Regions from separate parts of the Nonomuraea sp. B208 genome, predicted to be linked through region 2. Evidence: riboswitches for the same ligand, from Rfam matches in the RefSeq annotation. Region 2 holds a riboswitch; the other holds the start of a gene.
What was found. A riboswitch is a leader RNA that binds a small molecule or an ion and turns the genes downstream of it on or off. The one in region 2 is predicted to bind cobalamin.

Region 1 (11,537 bases), on a different contig from region 2:
CGGCCGGGTCGTCGGCGCCGGAGAAGCGGGCGACGGCGTCGTACCAGCCGGCGAGCCCGGCGTCCACACCGGTGCTCATGCCGGTGCTCGGGGTGTCGTGGTAGGAGGCGAGCAGGGCGGCGCCGGCGCGGATGTTGTCGGCCGGGTCGTCGCGCAGCCGGGCGGGCGTGACGCCGATGAGCCGCCCGGCCTCGGGCAGCGTCGTGTGCGCCGGCCTCGCGGCGGCGCTCAGCGGGGACAGCATGTGCACGGGCCGGGGCGGCATCGGCCGGGTCTCGTCGCCGCGGGCGTCCCCGAGCGCGTCGCCGACGGCGAGGGCGCCGGCGGGCAGGGCGTCCACGAGATGCATCGGCCCGTAGCCGCCGGCGGTGCTGGGCCGCCCCTCGTGCGCGTCCCACCGCGAGCCCAGGTACGCCACCCCCAGCAGCACGCTCTGCGGCACCCCGAACTCGCGTGCCGCCGCGGCGAACTCGCCCTGCCGCCCGGCCGGCGCCTCCCGTGGGGGCCCGGCCGCGGGCGTGAGGGCGGCGAGCAGCGAGAGCGGCCAGGCCAGCCAGAAGTGCATGTCCATCCCCCTGAAGCGCGTCACGGTGTGACTACGCTCCGTAGCTTTCCCCAGAAAGTGCTGGGTCAGACGGGGCCAGTGTTACTGATGGGGCGTGAGAAGGAGTTAATTCCTGCCCGATTTCGGGCAGGATGTTGGCGTGCCTCGTTCCAGATGCGTAGTGTCCTCCTCTGTGTCCACGGCACGGCATCCCTACGAGGACCTCATCGCCCACCTCATCCGGACGAGCGCGCTCGGCCCGGGAGAGGCGGCGCGCGTCGTCGCCGACGTGCTGGCCTACTTCTCCGAGACGGCCGAGGAGTACGTCCGGCGCCGCCACGGCGAGCTCAAGGCGCGCGGGCACACCAACGACGAGATCTTCCCCAGGATCGCCGCCGAATTACGCGGCCGCCGGGTGGCCGCGCCCGAGCTGTCACTGCGGCAGCTCCGCAGGATCGTCTACGGATAACCAGAAACGCAGAGGAGACCTCGATGTGCGGAATCGTGGCCTATGTCGGCCCCAAGGACGCGGCGCCCATCCTGCTGGAGGGGTTGCAGCGGCTCGAGTACCGAGGCTATGACTCCGCCGGGCTCGTGGTGTCCAACAAGGGGCTGAAGCTCCGCAAGGTCAAGGGCCGGGTGGCCGACCTGGCCAAGGTCGTGCCGGCCAGGTTCAAGGGCGGGCTCGGCATCGGGCACACCCGCTGGGCCACCCACGGCGTCCCGAGCGACGAGAACGCCCACCCGCACCTGTCGGCCGACCAGCGCATCGCGGTCGTGCACAACGGCATCATCGAGAACGCCGCCGAGCTGCGCGCCAAGCTGATCGCCGACGGCGTCGAGTTCGCCTCCGAGACCGACACCGAGGTGCTGGCCCACCTGATCGCCGCTGCCGTGGACGAGAACGAGACCCTGGAGGAGGCGGTCAGGAAGACGCTGAAGAGCATCGTCGGCACGTACGGCATCGCGGTCATCGACGCCGAGCGCCCCGGCGAGGTGGTCGTGGCCCGCAACGGCAGCCCGATCGTGCTCGGCATCGGCGAGAAGGAGATGTTCGCCGCCTCCGACGTCGCCGCCCTGATCCGCTACACCCGCCAGGTCGTGCACCTGGAGGACGGCGAGCTGGCGGTGATCAAGGCCGACGGCTTCCATACCTTCTCCAGCGACGCCCGCGAGACGGCCAAGGAGCCGCTGACCGTCGACTGGGACGCCGGCCACTACGACACCGGCGGCTACGAGCACTACCTGCTCAAGGAGATCTCCGAGCAGCCCGAGACGATCACCAGGACGATGTCCGGCCGGCTCGACGAGCGCTTCCACGTCGCGCATCTCGGCGGGCTCAACATGGACGCCCGCGAGACCCGCTCGTTCCGCCGGGTGAAGATCATCGGTTGCGGGTCGGCGTACTACTCGGGCCAGATCGGCGCGCAGCTCATCGAGGAGCTGGCGCGCATCCCCGCCGACGCCGAGCCGGCCAGCGAGTTCCGCTACCGCAACCCGGTCGTCGACCCCGACACGCTCTACGTCGCGATCAGCCAGTCCGGCGAGACCTACGACACGCTCGCCGCCGTCCAGGAGCTCAAGCGCAAGGGCGGCCGGGTCATCGGCATCGTCAACGCCGTGGGCAGCGCCATCGCCCGCGAGGTGGACGGCGGCATCTACCTGCACGCCGGGCCCGAGGTCTCGGTCGCCTCGACCAAGGCGTTCACCTCCACGGCGGTCGCCTTCGCGCTGCTCGCGCTGCACCTCGGCCGGGTGCGCGACCTGTCGCCGGCTGACGGGCGGCGCATCGTGGAGGGCCTGCGCCGGCTGCCCGGCCAGATCGCCGAGATCCTCACCCAGGGCGACAAGATCGCCGAGCTGGCCCGCAAGTACGCCGGCCACCCGAGCATGATGTTCGTCGGGCGGGTGCGCGGCTACCCGGTGGCCAGGGAGGGCGCGCAGAAGCTCAAGGAGATCTCGTACGTGCACGCCGAGGCCTACCCGGCGAGCGAGCTCAAGCACGGCCCGCTCGCGCTGATCGGCCCCGAGATGCCGACGGTCGCGATCGTCCCCGACGACGAGCTGCTGGACAAGAACCTCACCACGCTCGGCGAGATCCGCACCCGCGGCGGCCAGGTGCTCATGGTCGGCCACCGGGAGCCGGACACCAAGCTGGCCGACGACGTCATCGTGATCCCGAAGAACGAGGTCGAGCTGGACCCGATCCTGCTCACCATCCCGCTCCAGCTCCTCGCCTACCACGCCGCGGTCGCGCTGGACCGGGACGTCGACAAGCCGCGCAATCTAGCCAAGAGCGTTACTGTTGAGTAATTGACTCCAATTAAGCCACATTTCGCTCTGGGTAGTGTTATCTGGGGCCGGACAGCATAAATTCGATACGTGCGGCAGTTCGACCAGCAACGGCCCAATCTCGCACGCATGTACGACTACATGCTCGGCGGGACGGACAACTTCGCGGTCGACCGCCTGGCCATCGAGCAGCTCGCCGAGCTGGTCCCGGAGGCGGTCCCGCTGGCCCGCGCGAACCGGGCCTTCCTGCAGCGTGCCGTGCGCTACGTCGCCGCCGCCGGGATCGACCAGTTCATCGACCTGGGCAGCGGGCTGCCCACCCAGGGCAGCGCGCACGAGGTGGCGCCCGGCGCCCGGGTCGTCTACGTCGACCACGACCCCGTCGTGGCCGCCCACGCCAAGGCCCTGCTCACGAACGTGGGCAGGGCCGTCTGCGTCGAGGCCGACCTGCTCGACGCCGACGACGTGCTGGCCAAGGCCGGTGACTTCCTCGACCTGGACCGGCCGGTCGCCGTCCTGCTGGTGTCGATCCTGCACTTCCTGCCCGACTCCGCCCAGCCGGGCCGGGCCGTGGCCCGGCTGCGCGAGCGGGTCGTCCCCGGCAGCTTCCTGGTGATCAGCCACGCCACCACGATGGGACGGCTGGGGGACGAGGAGGTCCCCCGCGGCTACCGGGGCTCGTCCGGGAGCGGGGGAGCGGACCGGCGGCCGTCCGAGATCCGGCGCTTCTTCGGCGAGTTCTCCCTTGATCCGCCCGGACTGGTGCAGGCCGTCGACTGGCGGCCGGACCGGCCGAAACTGGTGGGCGATTGGGCGCTGCCGTCGTCGCTCATGGCGGGCGTGGCCCGGAAAATCGATCATTCCACTTCCGCCTAAAAAGCGACATTTCACCAAATTTCGGCTGGTGGGATCTGTCGCCTATATGTGTATCTCTGCGTAATGTGTGAATAACTGTAGGTAAGGGGGATTCGTGGAGCTTCGGGGGAGAGACACATGCGCCGTCGACGGTTCCTGGCAAGCCTGCTGGCCGCGTCCGGCGTGGCGTTGACCGGTGCGGCGCTGAGCGGCTGCGGCGCCTGGCAGGGCGGCGGCGGCCCCGGCCGATCAAGGCTGCGGGCGCGGTTCGTCATCAACCCGGCCGCCCGCCGCTGGAGCGAGGTCGGGCGGGCGCTCGCCGGCGCGGCCCGCGCCGCCGGCTACGAGACCGGCACCGGCACCAAGGTCACCGTGAGCGGCCTGTCCGCGATGACCGCCGCCGAGCTCAACAACGGCCAGACCCTGCTCGACCTGGCCACCCCCCTCGCCCGGCTGGCCGGCGACGTCGTGGTCGTGGTCGTGCCGGGCGACTCCCGCTTCAAGGACTTCGAGGGCTTCGCCGCCCAACTGCTGGCCAGGCCCGGCGCCACGCCGCTGGCCGGCGGCCCGCAGGGCGCGCCCGACCACCTGCTGTTCGGCCTGATCGCCAAGGGCATCGGCGCCGACGCCCGTCAGGTCGACTACACCGGCTATCCCGGCAGCCAGGAGGTCGTGACCGCCCTGCTGTCCGGCAAGGCCGCGGCGGCCACCGGGGCGCTCGCCGACTGGCGGGAGGGCCTCGCCCGCGGCCGGCTCCGGGCGCTCGCGGTCTCGTGCGCCCACCGGGTGCCCGAGGTGGACGCGCCGACGCTGCTGGAGTCCGGCGTACGGGTCGACTTCACCGACTGGACCGCCGCCTTCGGTCCCGAAGAGATGCCGGACGAGAGCCGCGACGCGGCCGTGCGCATGTGCGAGGAGGCGACCTCCTCCACCGGCTGGCTGGCCGCCTGCCGGGCCGCCGGCTGGGTCTCGATCCCGCTCGGCGGCGACGACTTCGTGCTCTGGCTGGCCTCCGAGGTCGAGCGCACCCGGGCCGTGCTCCATGACCTGGGGCTGATCAACTCGGCGCGAGCCACAACCTGTAGGGGCAGTTGCGGGAACGGCCACTAGATGTAGGATCCAGGTCGTCGCTGGTTCGCCCCTCGGGGCGGAGTGAAAGGGAACCCGGTGCGATTCCGGGGCTGCCCCGCAGCGGTGAGCGGGAACGACCGCCGTCATGAGCACTGGAGAGATCCGGGAAGCGACGGCCAGTAGGAGCCGATGAGGCGTGCCCGCGAGCCCGAAGACCTGCCCGCGACGTGACCGTCCATGGCCCCGAGGGAGGGCCGGCGGGGCGACGCGGCCTGCCCGCGTGGCTCTGGCGTGCCCTTCCCCGGGAATGAGCTCGCGAGGAGAGCACGTGACGCAGACCGTCGAGGCCGCCAGGCACCTGGACGCGGCCGGTCGCCGGCTGGCCATCGAGGAGGCCGCCGCCCGGGTGATCACGGACCCGGAGAACTCACGGGTCGCCGCCCGGCTGCTGGCCGAGGAGATCGCCGAGGAGGCGGCCGGGCAGGGAGTGCGCGCCTTCTCCGAGTCGGTGGCCGCCTGCCACGCGGCCGGGCTGCTCCAGGACCGGCTGGCCGCGTTCGTCGCCGGGCACGCCGCCGAGCTGGACGCCCTCGTCGACCCGGCGGCCGACGACCGTTTCGAGTATTTCGGCCTGCGCACCGTCCACGACCGTTACCTGCTGCGCCACCCCGAGACCCGGGCGGTGCTGGAGCGGCCGCAGCACTTCTTCCTGCGCGTCGCCTGCGGGCTCGCCGAGACCGTGGCGGAGGCGGCCGAGCTGTACCGGCTGATGTCGACGCTGTCGTACCTGCCCAGCTCGCCCACGCTGTTCAACTCCGGCAGCCGGCGCCCGCAGCTGTCGTCGTGCTTCCTGCTCGACTCGCCGCGCGACGAGCTGGAGGCCATCTACGAGCGCTACGGCCATGTCGCCCGCCTGTCCAAGTACGCCGGCGGCATCGGCATCTCCTGGACCAGGGTCCGCTCGCGCGGTTCGCTGATCCGCGGCACCAACGGCCACTCCAACGGCATCGTCCCGTGGCTGCGCACCCTCGACTCCTCGGTTGCGGCGGTCAACCAGGGCGGCCGGCGCAAGGGCGCGGCCTGCGTCTACCTGGAGACCTGGCACGCCGACGTCGAGGAGTTCCTGGAGCTGCGCGACAACACCGGCGAGGACGCCCGCCGCACCCACAACCTCAACCTGGCCAACTGGGTGCCGGACGAGTTCATGCGCCGGGTCGAGGCCGACGAGGTCTGGTCGCTGTTCGACCCGAAGGAGACACCCGACCTCACCGACCTGTACGGCGAGGAGTTCACCGCCGCCTACCGCGCGTACGAGGCGGCCGGCCGCTTCGTCCGGCAGATCCCCGCCCGCACCCTCTACGGCCGGATGATGCGCACCCTCGCCCAGACCGGCAACGGCTGGATGACCTTCAAGGACGCCGCCAACCGCACCTCCAACCAGACCGCCCGCCCCGGCAACGTCATCCACCTGTCGAACCTGTGCACCGAGATCCTGGAGGTCACCAGCGACGGCGAGACCGCCGTCTGCAACCTGGGCTCGGTCAACCTGGCCGCCCACCTGGTGGAGGACGACCTGGACTGGGAACGGCTGCGCGGCACCGTACGCACCGCCGTGCGCTTCCTCGACCGGACCATCGACCTCGGCTTCTACCCGACGCCCGAGGCCGAGGCGGCCAACCGGCGCTGGCGGCCCATCGGGCTCGGCGTCATGGGGCTCGCCGACGTGTTCTTCGCGCTGCGGCTGCCGTTCGACTCGCCGCGGGCGCTGGAGCTGTCCACCAGGATCGCCGAGGAGATCGCGCTCACCGCGTACGACACCTCGGCCGACCTGGCCGCCGAGCGCGGCCGGCACCCCTCCTACGCCGACACCCGCGCGGCCGGCGGCGTGCTGCACCCCGACCACTACCTGCCGGCCACGCCCCGCTGGGACGCGGTGCGCGCCAAGATCGCGCGGACCGGGCTGCGCAACTCCCTCATGGTCGCCATCGCGCCGACCGCCACCATCGCCTCCATCGCCGGCTGCTACGAGTGCATCGAGCCGCAGGTGTCCAACGTGTTCAAGCGCGAGACCCTGTCCGGCGAGTTCCTTCAGGTCAACCGCTACCTGGTGGCCGACCTGCGGGAGCGCGGGCTGTGGACGCAGGAGATGCGCGACGCGATCAAGCGCGCCGACGGCTCGGTCCAGGACGTGCCCGGCATCCCCGACGACCTGAAGACGCTCTACCGCACCGCCTGGGAGCTGCCGCAGAAGGCGCTCATCGACCTCGCCGCGGCCCGCCAGCCGTACATCGACCAGTCGCAGTCGCTCAACCTCTTCATGGCCGCGCCGACCATCGGCAAGCTCTCCTCGATGTACGCCTACGCCTGGAAGAAGGGCCTCAAGACCACCTACTACCTGCGCTCGCGCCCCGCGACCCGCATCGCCCAGACCACCGTGGCCGCCGCCCCGGCCGCCCCGGCCGCCCTGGACGCGATCGCGTGCTCGCTGGAGAACCCCGAGACCTGCGAAGCCTGCCAGTAGTAGCCCCCTCACCGACGTCAAGGAGTCCCACGTCATGCTGCTCGACCCCGGAATGGACCTCACCCTGCGCCCCATGCGCTATCCGGACTTCTACGAGCGCTACCGCGCCGCCATCCGCAACACCTGGACCGTCGAGGAGGTGGACCTGCACAGCGACGTCGCCGACCTGGCGCGGATGACGCCGCAGGAGCGGCACCTGATCAACCGGCTGGTCGCCTTCTTCGCGACCGGCGACTCGATCGTGGCCAACAACCTCGTGCTCAACCTCTACCAGCACGTCAACGCGCCCGAGGCGCGGCTCTACCTGAGCCGGCAGCTCTTCGAGGAGGCGGTGCACGTGCAGTTCTACCTGACGCTGCTGGACACGTACCTGCCGGATCCCGACGAGCGGGTCAAGGCGTTCGCCGCGGTCGAGCACATCCCGTCCATCAGGGACAAGGCCGAGTTCTGCTTCAAGTGGATCGACTCGATCGGCGGGCTCGACCGGCTGGAGGACGCCGGTCAGCGCCGGCAGTTCCTGCTCAACCTCATCTGCTTCGCCGCCTGCATCGAGGGCCTGTTCTTCTACGGCGCGTTCGCCTACGTCTACTGGTTCCGCTCCCGCGGCCTGCTCGGCGGCCTGGCCACCGGGACGAACTGGGTGTTCCGCGACGAGTCCATGCACATGGAGTTCGCCTTCAGCGTGGTCGACACCGTGCGCGCCGAGGAGCCGTCGCTCTTCGACGACGAGCTGGGCAAGCAGGTGACCGCCATGCTGGAGGAGGCGGTCGCCGCCGAGCTGGCCTTCGCCGAGGACCTGTGCGGCGAGGGCATGCCGGGCATGGGCGTGGACCAGATGCGCCAATACCTCGAATACGTCGCCGACCAGCGGCTGACCCGGCTCGGCCTGCCCCGCAGGTACGGCTCGGCCAACCCCTTCGCGTTCATGGAGCTCCAGGACGTGCAGGAGCTGGCGAACTTCTTCGAAAGGCGTGTCTCCGCTTACCAGGTGGCGGTTGAGGGCAATGTGAGCTTCGACGAGACGTTCTAGGATTTTTGGGGGGCAAGAGCGTGCAGCATCCGGCGGACTGGCCGATCCTCGTGTTCTCGGTGGTCGGATCCATCCTCCTGGTCGAAGTGGTCCGGCGGGTGCTCGGCAGGATCGGGCGCAAATGGGCGCTCGCCCAGCACCTCGTGGAGCGCTGCACGTGGCCGGCGTTCGCGGTGGCCGCCGTGGTGGCCACCAACGTGGTGTTCGGGGTGGGCATCCTCGGCGAGTCGGGCCGGCAGCGGGCGCTCGCCGAGGGCGTGGACCGGGTGCTGGGGCTGCTCACCATCGCCGCGGTGACCTGGCTGATCGTGCAGGCCTCGTACGCGCTGACCGACGTCGTCCTCGACCGGCTGGTGCAGATCGAGGGCGAGCGCAACCGGCGGGCCCGGCGCATCATGACCCAGATCGCGCTGGTCCGCCGCATCGCCGCCGCGGTCATCATCGTGATCGCGCTCGGCGCGATGCTCTTCTCCTTCCCCGGCGTGCGCGCGCTCGGCGCCGGCCTGCTGGCCTCGGCCGGCATCGCGGGCGCCGTCGTCGGCATCGCCGCCCAGCCCACGATCGGCAACGTGCTCGCCGGGCTGCAGCTCGCCTTCAGCGACGCGCTCCGGCTGGACGACGTGGTCGTGGTCGAGGAGGAGTGGGGGCGGATCGAGGAGCTGACGCTCACGTACGTGGTGCTGCGGCTCTGGGACGAGCGGCGGCTCGTGCTGCCGGTCAGCTACTTCACCCAGAACCCGTTCGAGAACTGGACCCGGCACGGCAGCCGCGTCCTGGCCGCGGTCCAGCTGCGGGTGGACTGGTCGGTGCCGGTCAAACGGCTGCGCGAGGCGCTGTACGAGTTCCTCCAGGGCAACCCGCTGTGGGACCAGAAGGACTGGACGCTGCAGGTCACCGACGTGCTGCCCAATGGGCTGGTCGAGCTGCGCTGCCTGATGAGCGCCGCCGACTCGCCCTCGGCGTGGGACCTCAAGTGCGACGTGCGCGAGTTCCTGGTCGACTACGTGCGCGACAACCATCCGGAGGCGCTGCCCCGCTTCCGCGTCGAGGGCGCGGGGCTCCCCGGATAAATGGATGGCTCTCTGCGGATCATCCGCTTACCGTGGTGAATGTCCGGCAGCGAGCTTCTTGAACTTCCTTCGCGGCGGCCCTGAAAGAAGAGGGCCGCGGGCCGCGGCCTGGCCGACGGGATTGGCGCCCCCCGGCCGGACCCCGCCCACACCCCGGGCCGGCTCACGCCGGCCGAGCCCGGGGTCCACACGTCGCGGCGGGCGGGCTACGCGTTCGTGGGGAAGCCCAGGTTCACGCCGCCGTGCGAAGGGTCGGGCCAGCGGGACGTGACGACCTTGCCCCTGGTGTAGAAGTGCACGCCCTCGGTGCCGTGCACGTGCGTGTCGCCGAACAGCGACGCCTTCCAGCCGCCGAAGCTGTAGAACGCCATCGGCACCGGGATCGGCACGTTGACACCGACCATGCCGACCTCGACCTCGTTCTGGAAGCGCCGGGCCGCGCCGCCGTCGTTGGTGAAGATCGTCGTGCCGTTGCCGTACTCACAGTCGTTGATGACCTTCAGCCCCTCGTCGTACGACGACACCCGCACGACGGACAGCACCGGGCCGAAGATCTCGTCCACGTGCGTCCGCGAGCCGACGGGCACGTGGTCGAGCAGGGTCGGGCCCAGCCAGAAGCCCGGCGTCTCCGCGGCCCTGCCGCCGCCGAGCACGGGGGCGTCGCGGCCGTCGACCACGAGCGTGGCGCCCTCCTGAACCCCCAGGTCCAGGTAGGAGGCCACCTTGTCCCTGTGCGCCCGGGTGACCAGCGGCCCCATCTCCGACTTCGGGTCGTCGCCCGGCCCGACCACCAGCCGCTCGACCCGCTCGACGATCTTCCGTACCAGCTCGTCACCGATCGGCTCCACCGCGAGCACCACCGAGATCGCCATGCACCGCTCGCCCGCCGAGCCGAAGCCCGCGGACACGGCGGCGTCGGCGACCAGGTCGAGGTCGGCGTCGGGCAGCACCAGCATGTGGTTCTTGGCCCCGCCGAGCGCCTGCACCCGCTTGCCGTGCGCGGTGCCGCGCTCGTAGACGTACCTGGCGATCGGGGTGGAGCCGACGAACGACACCGCCCGGACGCCGGGGTGTTCGAGCAGCCGGTCCACGGCGACCTTGTCGCCCTGCACGACGTTGAACACCCCGTCGGGCAGCCCCGCCTCCTTCCACAGCCGCGCCATGAGCAGCGACGCCGACGGATCGCGTTCCGACGGCTTCAGTACGAACGTGTTCCCGCACGCGACCGCGATCGGGAACATCCACATCGGCACCATGACCGGGAAGTTGAACGGCGTGACCCCCGCCACCACGCCCAGCGGCTGACGCATCGAATAGGAGTCGACCCGGGTCGAGACGCCCTCGGAGAAAGCGCCCTTGAGCAGGTGCGGGATCCCGCACGCGAAATCCAGCACCTCCAGCCCGCGCGCCACCTCGCCCAGCGCGTCCGAGTGCACCTTGCCGTGCTCGGCCGAGATCAGCGCGGCCAGCTCGTCGCGGTGGGCCTCCATCAGCTCGCGGTAGCGGAACAGCACCCGGGCCCGCTTGACCAGCGAGGTGTCACGCCAGGCGGGGAAGGCGGCCGCGGCGGCCGCCACGGCCGCGTCCACGTCGGCGGGCGAGGCCAGCGCGACGTGCCCGCCCACCTCCCCGGTCGCCGGGTCGAACAGCTCGGCGGAACGGGCGTCGCCGTCCGCGCGGGCGCCGTTGATCCAATGCCTGACCGACCTCACAGCTCTCCCTTCCCCCCGGCCCAACCGTTGGACCGGAACGCCAGCTCCACGACGTCCACGAGCGCGCCGTCGGCGCAGGCCCTCGCCACGACGTCGGCCGCGGCGACGACGTCCGGGTGGCCGTCGCCGACGGCGAACCCCACTCCGGCCGCCGCGATCATGTCGAGGTCGTTCGGGTTGTCGCCGATGGCGGCGACCTGCTCCATCGGCACGCCCATGGCCGCGGCCAGCGCACGCAAGGCGGTGCCCTTGGTCGCCTGCTCCGACAGCACCTCCAGGTAGGTCGCCTCGGAGCGGACCGTGACCGTTCCCGGGATGTCCAGCTCGGGGAACGGGCCGCCGATGAGCATGCACTTGACGATCTCGTCGGGCGGCAGCGCCGCCCAGTCGCCGGGGTCGCGCAGCGTGATCCCGTCCCGCCTGGCGTACTCGCGCAGCTCGG
Region 2 (11,537 bases):
ATCAGCAGGCAGCGCATGTCCACCTGGCCGGGGTCCAGCTCGCCGAGCGTGGTGACGGTGACGCTCTCCTCCGGGCCGCCGACGTCCCTGCCGATCACCACGGGGGTGTCCGGCGTCCGGTGCTCCAGCAGCAGGCCACGGGCGGCGCCGAGCTGCCACGTACGGCTGCGCGAGGCCGGGTTGTAGATCGCCAGCACCAGGTCGGCCCGCGCGGCGGCGCTCAGCCGGTCAGCCACGACCTCCCACGGCTTGAGCAGGTCGGACAGCGACAGCACGCAGTAGTCGTGGCCGAGCGGCGCGCCCGCCCTGGCGGCCACCGCCTGCGCCGCCGTCAGCCCGGGGACGACCCGCACCGGCACGCCGGGGAAGTCCGCGGCGGCTTCGAGCACGGCGCTGGCCATGGCGAACACGCCCGGGTCGCCGGACGACACGACCGCCACGCGGGCCCCGTCGCGGGCCAGCTCCAGCGCGTGCCTGGCCCGCTCCGCCTCGACCCGGTTGTCCGTGCGATGGCGGCGCTGGCGCGGGTTGGGGGCCACGCGGTCCACGTACGGGCCGTAGCCGACGAGGTCGGTCGCGGCGGCCAGCGCCTCCTGCGCCTCCGGCGTCAGCCACGGCCGCCCGGCCGGGCCCAGCCCTACCACGACCACCTCGCCCCGCCCCTCCGCCGCCGGACGTTCCGAGACGAACGTGCGCTCGGCCGGGCTCGCGAGCAGGGCCAGCGAGAAGTACGGGACGCCGGCCGGGTCCACGTCCTTGAGCGGCGCGACCCGCTCGGCGCCCATGGTGGCGCGCTCGACGTACCAGGCGTCGTCGAGCCGTCCCGCCTCGGCCAGCGCGTCGCGGACCTTGCCGAAGGTACGGCCCAGCTTGAGCACGGCGGCGGAGTCGGTGTCGCGCAGCCGCTCGGCCAGCACGGGGGCGGGCAACGTGCCCGGCAGCACGGTCAGCACCTCGTCCCGCTCCACCAGCGGACGCCCGAGCACGGCGGAGGCGGCGCTGACCGAGGTGACGCCGGGCACCACCTCGGTGGGGTAGCGGTGGGCGAGGCGTTTGTGCAGGTGCATGTAGGAGCCGTAGAACAGCGGGTCGCCCTCGGCCAGCACCACCACCGTCCGGCCCGCGTCCAGGTGCGCGGCCAGCCGCTCGGCGCAGTCGGCGTAGAAGTCGTCGAGCGCGCCCTGGTAGCCGCCCGGGTGGTCGGTGGTCTCCGTGGTCAGCGGGTAGAGCAGCAGCTCCTCGACCTGGCCGTCGCGCATGTACGGCAGCGCGATCGAACGGGCGATGCTGCGGCCGTGCCGGGCGGCGTGGTAGGCGATCACGTCGGCCTCGCCGATCAGCCGGGCCGTCTTGACCGTGACCAGCTCGGGGTCACCGGGACCGAGGCCGACCCCGTACAGGCGTCCTGTCAACGTCGTCACTCCGTCTCGTCAGCGATGGCGTTGACCGCCGCCGCCGTCATGGCACTGCCGCCGCGGCGGCCGTGCACCACCAGGTACTCCAGGTCGCTGCCGGCCAGCGCCTGCTTGGACTCGGCCGCGCCGATGAAGCCGACCGGGATGCCGAGCACGGCCGCCGGGCGTCCCGCGCCCTCGGCGACCAGCTCCAGGAGGCGGAACAGCGCGGTCGGCGCGTTGCCGATCGCCACCACCGCGCCCTCCAGGCGGTCGCGCCACAGCTCAAGGGCGGCGGCGCTGCGGGTGGTGCCGAGCCGTTCGGCCAGCTCGGGCACGCGCGGGTCGCCCAGCGTGCAGAGCACCTCGTTGCCGGCGGGCAGCCTGCGCCTGGTCACGCCCGAGGCGACCATCATGGCGTCGCACAGCACGGGCGCGCCGCCGCGCAGCGCCTCGCGGGCCCGGACGACCGCCCCGGGCGACCAGGCCAGGTCGTTGACGAGGTCGGTCATGCCGCAGGCGTGGATCATGCGCACCGCCACCTGGGCCACCTCGGGCGGCAGGCCCGTGAGGTCGGTCTCGGCGCGGATGGTCGCGAACGAGCGCCGGTAGATCTCGGCGCCGTCGCGGATGTAGTCGCTCAAGGGTGGCGTTCCTCGTATCCGTTCGTGGTCGCGATCAGCTGGACGACCGGGCCGCGCGGCAGGCCGCAGCGGCGCTCGCAGCCCGCCCAGTGGACGGGGGTGGCGGGGGCGCGGTCCAGGCCCTCCACCCAGCGCCGGGCGTCCGCCCGTACGTCGGCGAGGGCCTTGGCGCAGCCGGGACGGCCGGTGCAGGCGGTGACGCCGGCCCAGGGGGAGTCCGGGTCGGTGACGAGCCCCATGGCGTCGAGCGCCTTCCCGGCCCGGTTCGCCTCGGCGGGGGAGAGGTCCGGCAGCACGACGGTCCGCCAGGGCGTCAACCGCACAGCGTGACCGGTGTCCGCGAGCGCCAGGGCCTGGCCGGACGTCAACCGCCCGAGCGGCACGACGGCCTCGACGGCCACCCGCCCGTCCCGCTGCACATTCCGGCCCGCCGCTGGCCTGCCTGCACGGGGCGGCGGGAGGTGAGCCGAGTCCGGGACGGGCTGGTTCGCGCCGCCGCGCAGGCGGGCGGCGATTCGGGCCGGGCCGTCGTCCAGTTCGCGGACGCGCCAGGCGCGGTCATCGCCGGAGGGCAGCTCGTCGAGGAACGCCTCGGCGGCGTCGATCATGAGCGCGATCGCCGCGTCCGGCCCGGCGATCAGTCCGGTGTCAGTTCCGGCGAGGAGCAGTCTCCCGGCCGTCGCGTGCGAGACGTCCGCGCCGAGCCTCGTCGCCGCGTACGTGACGTCGGCGCCGAGCCCGGCGACGTCGCCCGTGCCGTCGTCCAGGGCGAACAGGAAGCGTCCCGGTAAGCCGGCCAGCCGGGGCCGCGCGCACAGGGCCCGGTCGAGAGCATGGGCCATGGCCAGCACGTTCAGCAGCCCGTCCGGGCCGCGTCCGCTCAGCGGGGAGGCCACGATGTTGCGGACCCGCTCGTGGGCGGGCGACGGCAGCAGCCCGGCCGCCGCGATCCGCCGGGCGAAGACGTCCGGCGAGCGCAGGCCCCGCACCTGGACGTTCGCCCGCGACGTGAGCTCGATCACGTCCGCCCCCAGCTCGGCCGCGCAGGCGGCGAGCACGCGGAGCTGCGCGGCCGACACCGCGCCGCCGGGCAGGCGCACGCGGGCGAGCGGGCCGTCGGCGGCCTCGTGCACCTGCAGCGCCCCCGGACAGGCATCGGGACGCGTACGTCCGGGAAATTCACCTACGGGCACGAAGGGATCGTAACGCCACTTCTGGGGCGGGTCGCTCCTGCCGTAAGCTTCGGCGTAGGCGATGGCAAAGGGAGGAAGCCGGTGCGAATCCGGCGCGGTCCCGCCACTGTGACCGGGGAGCGAACCCCACCACAAGGCCACTGTCCGGCGACGGGCGGGAAGGCCGGGGTGAGCGTCGATCCGGGAGCCAGGAGACTCCTGCCGTCGCAACACCCGCGACCGGGGCGAGGACCCCGAGGGAGGAACGCGCCGTGCCTGGCGACAGCCGTACCGTCCTGCTGCTCTCCACCTCCGACACCGACCTGCTGAGCGCCCGCGCCTGCGGCGCGGACTACCGTCTGGGCAATCCAGCCCGGCTGACCGCCGAGGACCTGCCCGGCCTGACGGAGGGGACCGACCTCGTCGTGGTCCGCCTGCTGGGCGGGCGCCGGGCCTGGGAGGAGGGGCTGGACGCGCTGCTGGCCGGGCCGCGCCCGGTGGTGGTGCTGGGCGGCGAGCAGGCGCCCGACGCCGAGCTGATGGAGCTGTCCACGGTCAGCGGCGGGGTGTGCGCCGAGGCGCACGCCTACCTGGCCCACGGCGGGCCGGCCAACCTGGCGCAGCTGCACGCGTTCCTGTCCGACACCGTCCTGCTGACCGGGCACGGGTTCGAGCCGCCCGCCGCCGCGCCCACCTGGGGACGGCTGGAACGCCCTGCCCGCTCCACCAGCGGCCCGGTGGTGGGGGTGCTCTACTACCGGGCGCACCACATGGCGGGCAACACCGCGTTCGTCGAGACACTGTGCGCCGCCGTCGAGGACGCGGGCGGGCAGGCGCTGCCGATCTTCTGCTCGTCCCTGCGCGCGGCCGAGCCGGAGCTGCTCGACACGCTGCGCGCGGCGGACGCGCTGGTCGTCACGGTGCTGGCGGCGGGCGGCTCCCGCCCGGCCACCGCCGGCGCGGGCGGCGACGACGAGGCATGGGACGTCGGCGCGCTGGCCGGGCTCGACGTGCCGATCCTGCAAGGGCTCTGCCTCACCACCACGCGCCAGGCGTGGGAGGAGAACGACGACGGCCTGTCGCCGCTGGACGCCGCCTCCCAGGTGGCGATCCCGGAGTTCGACGGGCGAATCATCACGGTGCCGTTCTCGTTCAAGGAGATCGACCCCGACGGGCTGACCGTCTACGTCGCCGACCCCGAACGGGCCGCCCGGGTGGCGGGCATCGCGGTGCGCCACGGCCTGCTGCGGCACACGCCGCCCGCCGCGCGGCGGCTGGTGGTCATGCTGTCGGCGTACCCGACCAAGCACTCCCGCGTCGGCAACGCCGTCGGGCTGGACACCCCCGCGAGCACCGTACGGCTGCTGGCCCGGCTCGCCGAGGCCGGCTACGACCTGGGCGACGGCTTCCCCGGCGTAGCCGAGCAGGACGGCGACGCGCTCATCCACGCGCTGATCGCCGCCGGCGGCCAGGACCAGGACTGGCTGACCGAGGAGCACCTGGCGGGCAACCCGGTCCGCATCTCCGCCGCCTCCTACGAGCAGTGGTACCGCACCCTGGCCGCGGAGCTGCGGGAGGCGATCGAGCGGCACTGGGGGCCGCCGCCGGGCGAGCTGTTCGTGCACGAGGGCGAGAACGGCACCGACATCGTGCTGGCGGCGCTGCGGGCCGGCAACCTGGTGGTGATGGTGCAGCCGCCGCGTGGCTTCGGCGAGAACCCCATCGCCATCTACCACGATCCCGACCTGCCGCCCAGCCACCACTACCTGGCCGCCTACCGCTGGCTGTCGGCCGAGTTCGGGGCGCACGCCATGGTGCACGTCGGCAAGCACGGCAACCTGGAGTGGCTGCCGGGCAAGTCGGCGGGCCTGTCGGCGGCCTGCGCCACCGACGCCGCCATCGGCGACCTGCCGCTGATCTACCCGTTCCTCGTCAACGACCCGGGGGAGGGCACGCAGGCCAAGCGGCGCGCGCACGCCGTGCTCGTGGACCACCTTGTGCCGCCGATGGCCCGCGCCGACACCTACGGCGACATCGCCCGGCTGGAGCAGCTGCTGGACGAGCACGCCACGATCGCCGCGATGGACCCGGCCAAGCTGCCCGCGATCCGGGCGCAGATCTGGACGCTGATCCAGGCCGCGCGGCTGGACCACGACCTGGGGCTGGCCGACCGGCCGCACGACAGCGAGTTCGACGACCTCATCCTGCATGTGGACGGCTGGCTGTGCGAGGTGAAGGACGTCCAGATCCGTGACGGCCTGCACGTGCTCGGCCAGGCGCCGACCGGGCAGGTACGCGTCGACCTGGTGCTGGCGATGCTGCGCGCCCGCCAGATGTGGGCGGGCCGGGAGACCCTGCCCGGCCTGCGCGAGGCCCTCGGCCTGGCGGAGGACGGCACGGGGGGGCTGGGCGAGGTGGACCGGGCGGAGTCGGTCGCCCGCGCCCTGGTCGAGGCCATGGAGGAACGCGACTGGGCGCCCGAGTCGGCACCCGCCGTCGCCCGCGCGGTGCTGGGCGGCGCGCCGGAGGTGAAGTCCGCGGTCGCTCGCGCGGCGCTGGGCGGCACCCCGGAGGTGAAGTCCGCGGTCGCTCGCGCGGCGCTGGGCGGCACCCCGGAGGTGAAGTCCGCGGTCGCCCGCGCGGCACTGGGCGGCACCCCGGAGGCGGGGTCCGTCGTCGCCCCGGAGGTGGGGTCCACCGTCGCCCGCGCGGCGCTGGGCGGTGTGCCGGCGGAGCGGGTGGAGCTCGTTGCGCGGGTGCTCGCCTTCGCCGCCACCGAGATGGTGCCGCGCCTGGCCCGCACCACCGACGAGCTCGACCACGTCCTGCACGCCCTGGACGGCGGCTACGTGCCCGCAGGGCCCAGCGGCTCGCCGCTGCGCGGCCTGGTCAACGTGCTGCCGACCGGCCGCAACTTCTACTCCGTCGATCCCCGCGCGGTGCCGAGCCGCCTGGCCTGGGAGACCGGCCAGGCCATGGCCGAGTCCCTGCTGGCGCGCTATCGCGCCGACACCGGCGAGTGGCCGCGCTCGGTCGGGCTGTCGGTGTGGGGCACCAGCGCCATGCGCACGGCGGGCGACGACGTCGCCGAGGTCCTGGCCCTGCTCGGCGTCCGTCCCGAATGGGACGACGCCTCGCGCCGCGTCGCCCGGCTGGAGCCGATCCCGCTCGCCGAGCTGGGCCGCCCGCGCATCGACGTGACGGTCCGCATCAGCGGGTTCTTCCGCGACGCGTTCCCGCACGTGGTGAGCATGCTCGACGACGCCGTACGGCTGGCCGCGTCGCTCCCGGAGCCGGCCGAGGACAACTACGTGCGCGCCCACGTGGCCGCGTCCGGCGGCGACGAACGCCTGGCGACGATGCGGATCTTCGGCTCGGCGCCCGGCGCGTACGGGGCGGGTCTGCTGCCGCTCATCGACAGCCGCAACTGGCGCGACGACGCCGACCTCGCCGAGGTGTACGCCGTGTGGGGCGGCTACGCCTACGGCCGCGACCTCGACGGCGTCGCCGCCCGCCCGCAGATGGAAGACGCCTACCGCCGCATCGCGGTCGCCGCCAAGAACGTCGACACCCGCGAGCACGACATCGCCGACTCCGACGACTACTTCCAGTACCACGGCGGCATGATCGCCACCGTACGGGCGCTCACCGGCAAGGCCCCGGCCGCCTACGTCGGCGACAGCACCCGCCCGGACGCCGTACGCACCCGCACCCTGTCGGAGGAGACCTCGCGGATCTTCCGCGCGCGGGTGGTCAACCCGCGCTGGCTGGCCGCCATGCGCCGGCACGGCTACAAGGGCGCGTTCGAGCTGGCCGCCACCGTCGACTACCTGTTCGGCTACGACGCCACGACCGGCGTGGTCGCCGACTGGATGTACGACAAGCTGACCGAGACCTACGTCCTCGACCCCGAGAACCAGGAGTTCATGGCCCGCTCCAACCCGTGGGCGCTGCACGGCATCGCCGAACGCCTCCTGGAGGCCGCCCAGCGCGGCATGTGGGAGCACCCCGACCCGGAGGTCCTGCGCGGCCTGCGCGAGGTCTATCTCAAGACCGAGGGCGACCTGGAGGACGACACCAGCCGCTGAGCCAGGTGCGGCGCGCCCGCCCAGTGCAGGTGCAGGTAGGACGCGGTCACGCCGGGGTCGCCGTACCCGTCGTGGCCGCCGTCCCAGCGGAACAGCGGCTCGCCGGTGTACCGGACGGCGGTGCGGTGGAACTCGTGTCCCCGCAGCCGCTCGCCCGCCCTGGTGAGCGGCGAGCGCCGCAACGCGAGCGCGTCCCGGTAGCCGAGCGTCAGCCGGGACGTCATCCGCGCCCGCCCGGGGACCCGGCCGCACATGCGCCGGCCGTCCAGCTCGTCGCACAGGTACAGCAGTCCCGCGCACTCGGCCGCGATCGGTCCGGGGAAGGCGGCGACCTGCTCGCGCAGCGGCTCGTTGGCGGCCAGTTCGGCGGCGTACATCTCGGGGAAGCCCCCGCCGATCAGGAGCGCGCCGGCGCCGTCCGGCAGCCGTTCGTCGCGCAGCGGATCGAAGACGGCGACCTCGGCCCCGGCCGCCCGCAGCAGCTCGGCGTGCTCGGCGTAGCCGAAGGTGAACGCCGCCCCGCCGGCCATCGCGACCACCGTCCGGCCGCCCGCCGCGCCAGGAGCGCCCGGCGGCGGCTCCCAGGCGGACCCGCCCAGCGGGGGAGCCGAGCGGGCCAGCCGCAGCAGCGCGTCCAGGTCGCACGAGCGGGCCACCAGCGCGGCCAGCCGGTCCACCGCCGCCAGTGCCTCGGCCTTCCGTTCGGCGGCGGGCACCAGCCCCAGATGCCGGGACGGCGTGGCCACGGCGTCGTCGCGGCGGATCGCCCCCAGCACCGGCACCCCGGCGGCGGCCAGCGCGGAGCGGCACAGCTCCTCGTGCCGGTCGGAGCCCACCCGGTTGAGCACCACCCCGCCCACCCGCACCCGCGGATCGAACGTGGCGAACCCGTGCGCCACCGCCGCCACCGACCTGCTCTGCCTGGCCGCGTCGAGCACCAGCACCACGGGCGCGTCCAGCAGCGTCGCGACGTGCGCGGTCGAGGCGAAACCGGTGTCCCCCTTGCCGTCGAACAGGCCCATCACGCCCTCGACCACCGCCACGTCGCACCCGGCCGCGCCGTGCAGGAACAGCGGCGCGACCAGCCGCTCGCCGACGAGCCACGGGTCCAGGTTGCGGCCGGGACGGCCGGTGGCGAGGGCGTGGTAGCCCGGATCGATGTAGTCGGGCCCCACCTTGTGGGGCGACACCCTGAGCCCGCGCGCCCGCAGCGCCGCCATCAGCCCCGTGGCCACCGTCGTCTTGCCGCTGCCCGACGACGGGGCCGCGATGACGAGCCGGGGAACTACCACTCGATGCCTTTCTGCCCCTTCTGCCCCGCGTCCATGGGGTGGCGCACCTTGCCCATCTCCGTCACCAGGTCAGCGGCCTCGACCAGCCGCTCGGGCGCGTCCCGCCCCGTGATCACGACGTGCTGGTTGCCCGGCCGCGCCGTCAGCGCCGCCAGCACGTCGTCCAGGTCCAGCCAGCCCCACTTCAGCGGGTACGTGAACTCGTCCAGCACGTAGAACCGGTACGTCTCGGCCGCCAGGTCGCGCTTGATCTGCTCCCAGCCCTCGCGGGCGTCGGCCGCGTGGTCCTCCTCGGTGCCGGGCCGCTGGATCCACGACCAGCCCTCGCCCATCTTGTGCCAGGTCACCGGCCCGCCCTCGCCGCTCTCGCCGAGCACCTTGAGCGCCCGCTCCTCGCCGATGCGCCACTTGGCCGACTTCACGAACTGGAACACCCCGATCGGCCACCCCTGGTTCCAGGCGCGCAGCGCCATCCCGAACGCGGCCGTGGACTTGCCCTTGCCGGGCCCGGTGTGGACCATCAGCAGCGGCCGGGTCCGCCGCTGGCGCGTGGTGAGGCCGTCGTCGGGCACGACGGCCGGTTTTCCCTGCGGCATGATCAGACCGCCTTCCTGTAGTCACGGACGACCGCCCCGAGGTCGGCCAGGGAGTCGAGGGGCACCAGGCGGGCGCGCAGCCGGGACGCCAGCCGGACGGCCAGGCCGAGCCTGACCGGCCCGCTCTCGCAGTCCACGACCACCGACGCGGTGCCCGCCAGCAGCGCGGCGGCCCGGTCCACGTCGCCGCCCGCCGTGGCCCGGCCGTCGGTCACCAGCACCAGCAGGGGCCGCCTCGCCGGATCGCGCAGCCGCTCCACGCGCAGCACCTCCGCCGCGCGGATCAGCCCCGCCGCCAGGGGCGTGCGCCCGCCGGTGGGCAGGGACCGCAGCCGGGCCGCGCCCGCCTCCACCGACGACGTGGGCGGCAGCGCCACCCGCGCGCCGGTCCCCTGGAAGGTGATCAGGCCGATCTTGTCGCGGCGCTGGTAGGCGTCCAGCAGCAGGCTGAGCACGGCGGTCTTGACGGCGGTCATCCGCTTGCGGGCGGCCATCGAGCCGCTGGCGTCCACGACGAACAGCACGAGATTGCCCTCCCGGCCCTCGCGCACGACCTCACGCAGGTCGTCGCCGCGCAGCACCAGGCCGGTGCCGTGGCGGCCGCGTCCGCGCTGGTGCGGGGCCGCCGCGAGCAGCGTCGCCGGCACGTGCAGGTCGCCTATCGGGCCGTCCGGGCGGCGAGAGCCGGTGCTGCGGCCGCGCCGGGTCCGCGACCGCGACCGCCTGCCCGCCGCGCCCTCGCCGAGCCCCGGCACCTCCAGCAACGGCACCCGGTACGGCGCCGCCACCCCCGCCACCCGGTGCGCGTCGCCGGGCAGCGCGCCGTCCGAGGGCTCCACGGAGTCCGGCGGCCCGGCGTGATCCCGCCCGCCCGATCCTGGTCCCGCGCTCGCCGAAGCCGGAGCCGGCGCCGAAGCCGGGTCCGCGCCCATGCCCGCGCCCATGCCCGCGCCGTCCGGCCCCGCCGCGTCCGCGGGCGGTGGCGACGTTCCCGCCGAACCACGGCCGTCGCCGCCGGGGCCGCGACGGTCGTTGCCAGGACCGCCGTCGCCGCCCGGACCACTGCCGTCATCGCCCGGACCGCCGGCGCCGTTCCCCGGACCGCTGCCGTCGTCGCCCCGGCCGCCGCCGTCATCGTCGCCGGGCCCGGGTTCGTCGTCCCCCGCCGTACGCTCCAGCAGCTCCTCAAGCAGCCGCTCGTCCAGCCCCGGCGCGTCGAACGGGTCGCGCCGCCTGCGATGCGGCAGCGACAGCCGGGCCGCCGCCCGCACGTCCTCGGTGGTCACGGCGTCGCGCCCCTGCCAGGCGGCGTGCGCGATCGCCGCGTTCGCCGTCACCAGGTCCGCGCGCAGGCCGTCCACCTCGAACGCCGCGCACACCGTCGCGATCTGCCGCAGCCGCGCGTCCGGCAGCCGCACGCCGGGCACGCGGGCGCGGGCGGCGGCGATCCTGGCCGCCAGCGCCGACTCCTCCGCCGCCCAGCGGGCCGCGAACGCCGCCGCGTCCGCCTCGAAGGCCAGCCGCCGCCGCACCACCTCGGCCCGCTCCTCCGGGTCCCGTGACGCCCGGACCTCGACCGTCAGGCCGAACCGGTCCAGGAGCTGCGGGCGCAGCTCGCCCTCCTCCGGGTTCATGGTCCCCACCAGCAGGAAGCGGGCGGCGTGGCGTACCGACACCGACTCGCGCTCGACGTAGCACGTCCCCAGGGCGGCGGCGTCGAGCAGCAGGTCCACGAGGTGGTCGTGCAGCAGGTTCACCTCGTCCACGTACAGCACGCCGCGATGAGCGGCGGCCAGCAGGCCGGGCTCGAACGCCTTCACGCCCTCCGTCAGCGCCCGCTCCACGTCGAGCGAGCCGGCCAGCCGGTCCTCCGACGCGCCCACGGGCAGCTCCACCAGGGCCGCCGGACGTTCCACGCCCTCGGCCCCCGGCTCGTGCGGCCCGTCCGGGCAGCCGGGGTCGGGCGCGGCCGGATCGCAGGCGAACCGGCACCCCGGCACCACGGCCACCGAGGGGAGCTGGGCGGCCAGCGCCCGCACGATCGTGGACTTCGCCGTTCCCTTCTCCCCGCGTACGAGCACCCCGCCCACCCGGGGCGAGACCGCGTTCAGCACCAGCGCCAGCTTCAGGTCGTCGAGGCCGACGACGGCGCTGAACGGATAGGTGACGATCAAGACTTCCAGACCTTCCGGTTGACATGGGCCACCCGCCAGCCGTCGCGCGTGACGACCAGCTCGGTGGTGGACAGGGGCGCCACATCGAAACGTGCGGTGGCCTGCGGGCCCAGCCCGAGGGCGTGGCCGAGCGCCGCCCGGATGGCGCCGGCGTCGCAGACGGCGACCGCCTCGGGC

Region 1: it holds a riboswitch for cobalamin, as region 2 does, so the genes downstream of both, AC27IY_RS38720 (ribonucleoside-diphosphate reductase subunit alpha) here and cobN (cobaltochelatase subunit CobN) in region 2, are expected to answer to the same signal.

The regions. Positions count from the first base shown of each region.
Region 1 is NZ_BAAJOU010000028.1:522,362-533,898, forward strand. It holds gene AC27IY_RS38695 (N-acetylmuramoyl-L-alanine amidase) at 1-565, opposite strand, end outside; gene AC27IY_RS38700 (hypothetical protein) at 738-1,013, shown strand; gene glmS (glutamine--fructose-6-phosphate transaminase (isomerizing)) at 1,037-2,857, shown strand; gene AC27IY_RS38710 (SAM-dependent methyltransferase) at 2,927-3,712, shown strand; gene AC27IY_RS38715 (Bug family tripartite tricarboxylate transporter substrate binding protein) at 3,830-4,801, shown strand; cobalamin riboswitch at 4,806-5,000, shown strand; gene AC27IY_RS38720 (ribonucleoside-diphosphate reductase subunit alpha) at 5,091-7,283, shown strand; gene AC27IY_RS38725 (ribonucleotide-diphosphate reductase subunit beta) at 7,318-8,313, shown strand; gene AC27IY_RS38730 (mechanosensitive ion channel family protein) at 8,334-9,383, shown strand; gene AC27IY_RS38735 (CoA-acylating methylmalonate-semialdehyde dehydrogenase) at 9,590-11,095, opposite strand; gene AC27IY_RS38740 (HAD-IIB family hydrolase) at 11,092-11,537, opposite strand, start outside.
Region 2 is NZ_BAAJOU010000027.1:975-12,511, forward strand. It holds gene AC27IY_RS31620 (precorrin-2 C(20)-methyltransferase) at 1-1,412, opposite strand, end outside; gene AC27IY_RS31625 (precorrin-8X methylmutase) at 1,418-2,038, opposite strand; gene cobG (precorrin-3B synthase) at 2,035-3,231, opposite strand; cobalamin riboswitch at 3,263-3,444, shown strand; gene cobN (cobaltochelatase subunit CobN) at 3,483-7,298, shown strand; gene AC27IY_RS31640 (cobyrinic acid a,c-diamide synthase CobB) at 7,253-8,590, opposite strand; gene cobO (cob(I)yrinic acid a,c-diamide adenosyltransferase) at 8,584-9,186, opposite strand; gene AC27IY_RS31650 (VWA domain-containing protein) at 9,189-11,360, opposite strand; gene AC27IY_RS31655 (histidine phosphatase family protein) at 11,357-11,537, opposite strand, start outside.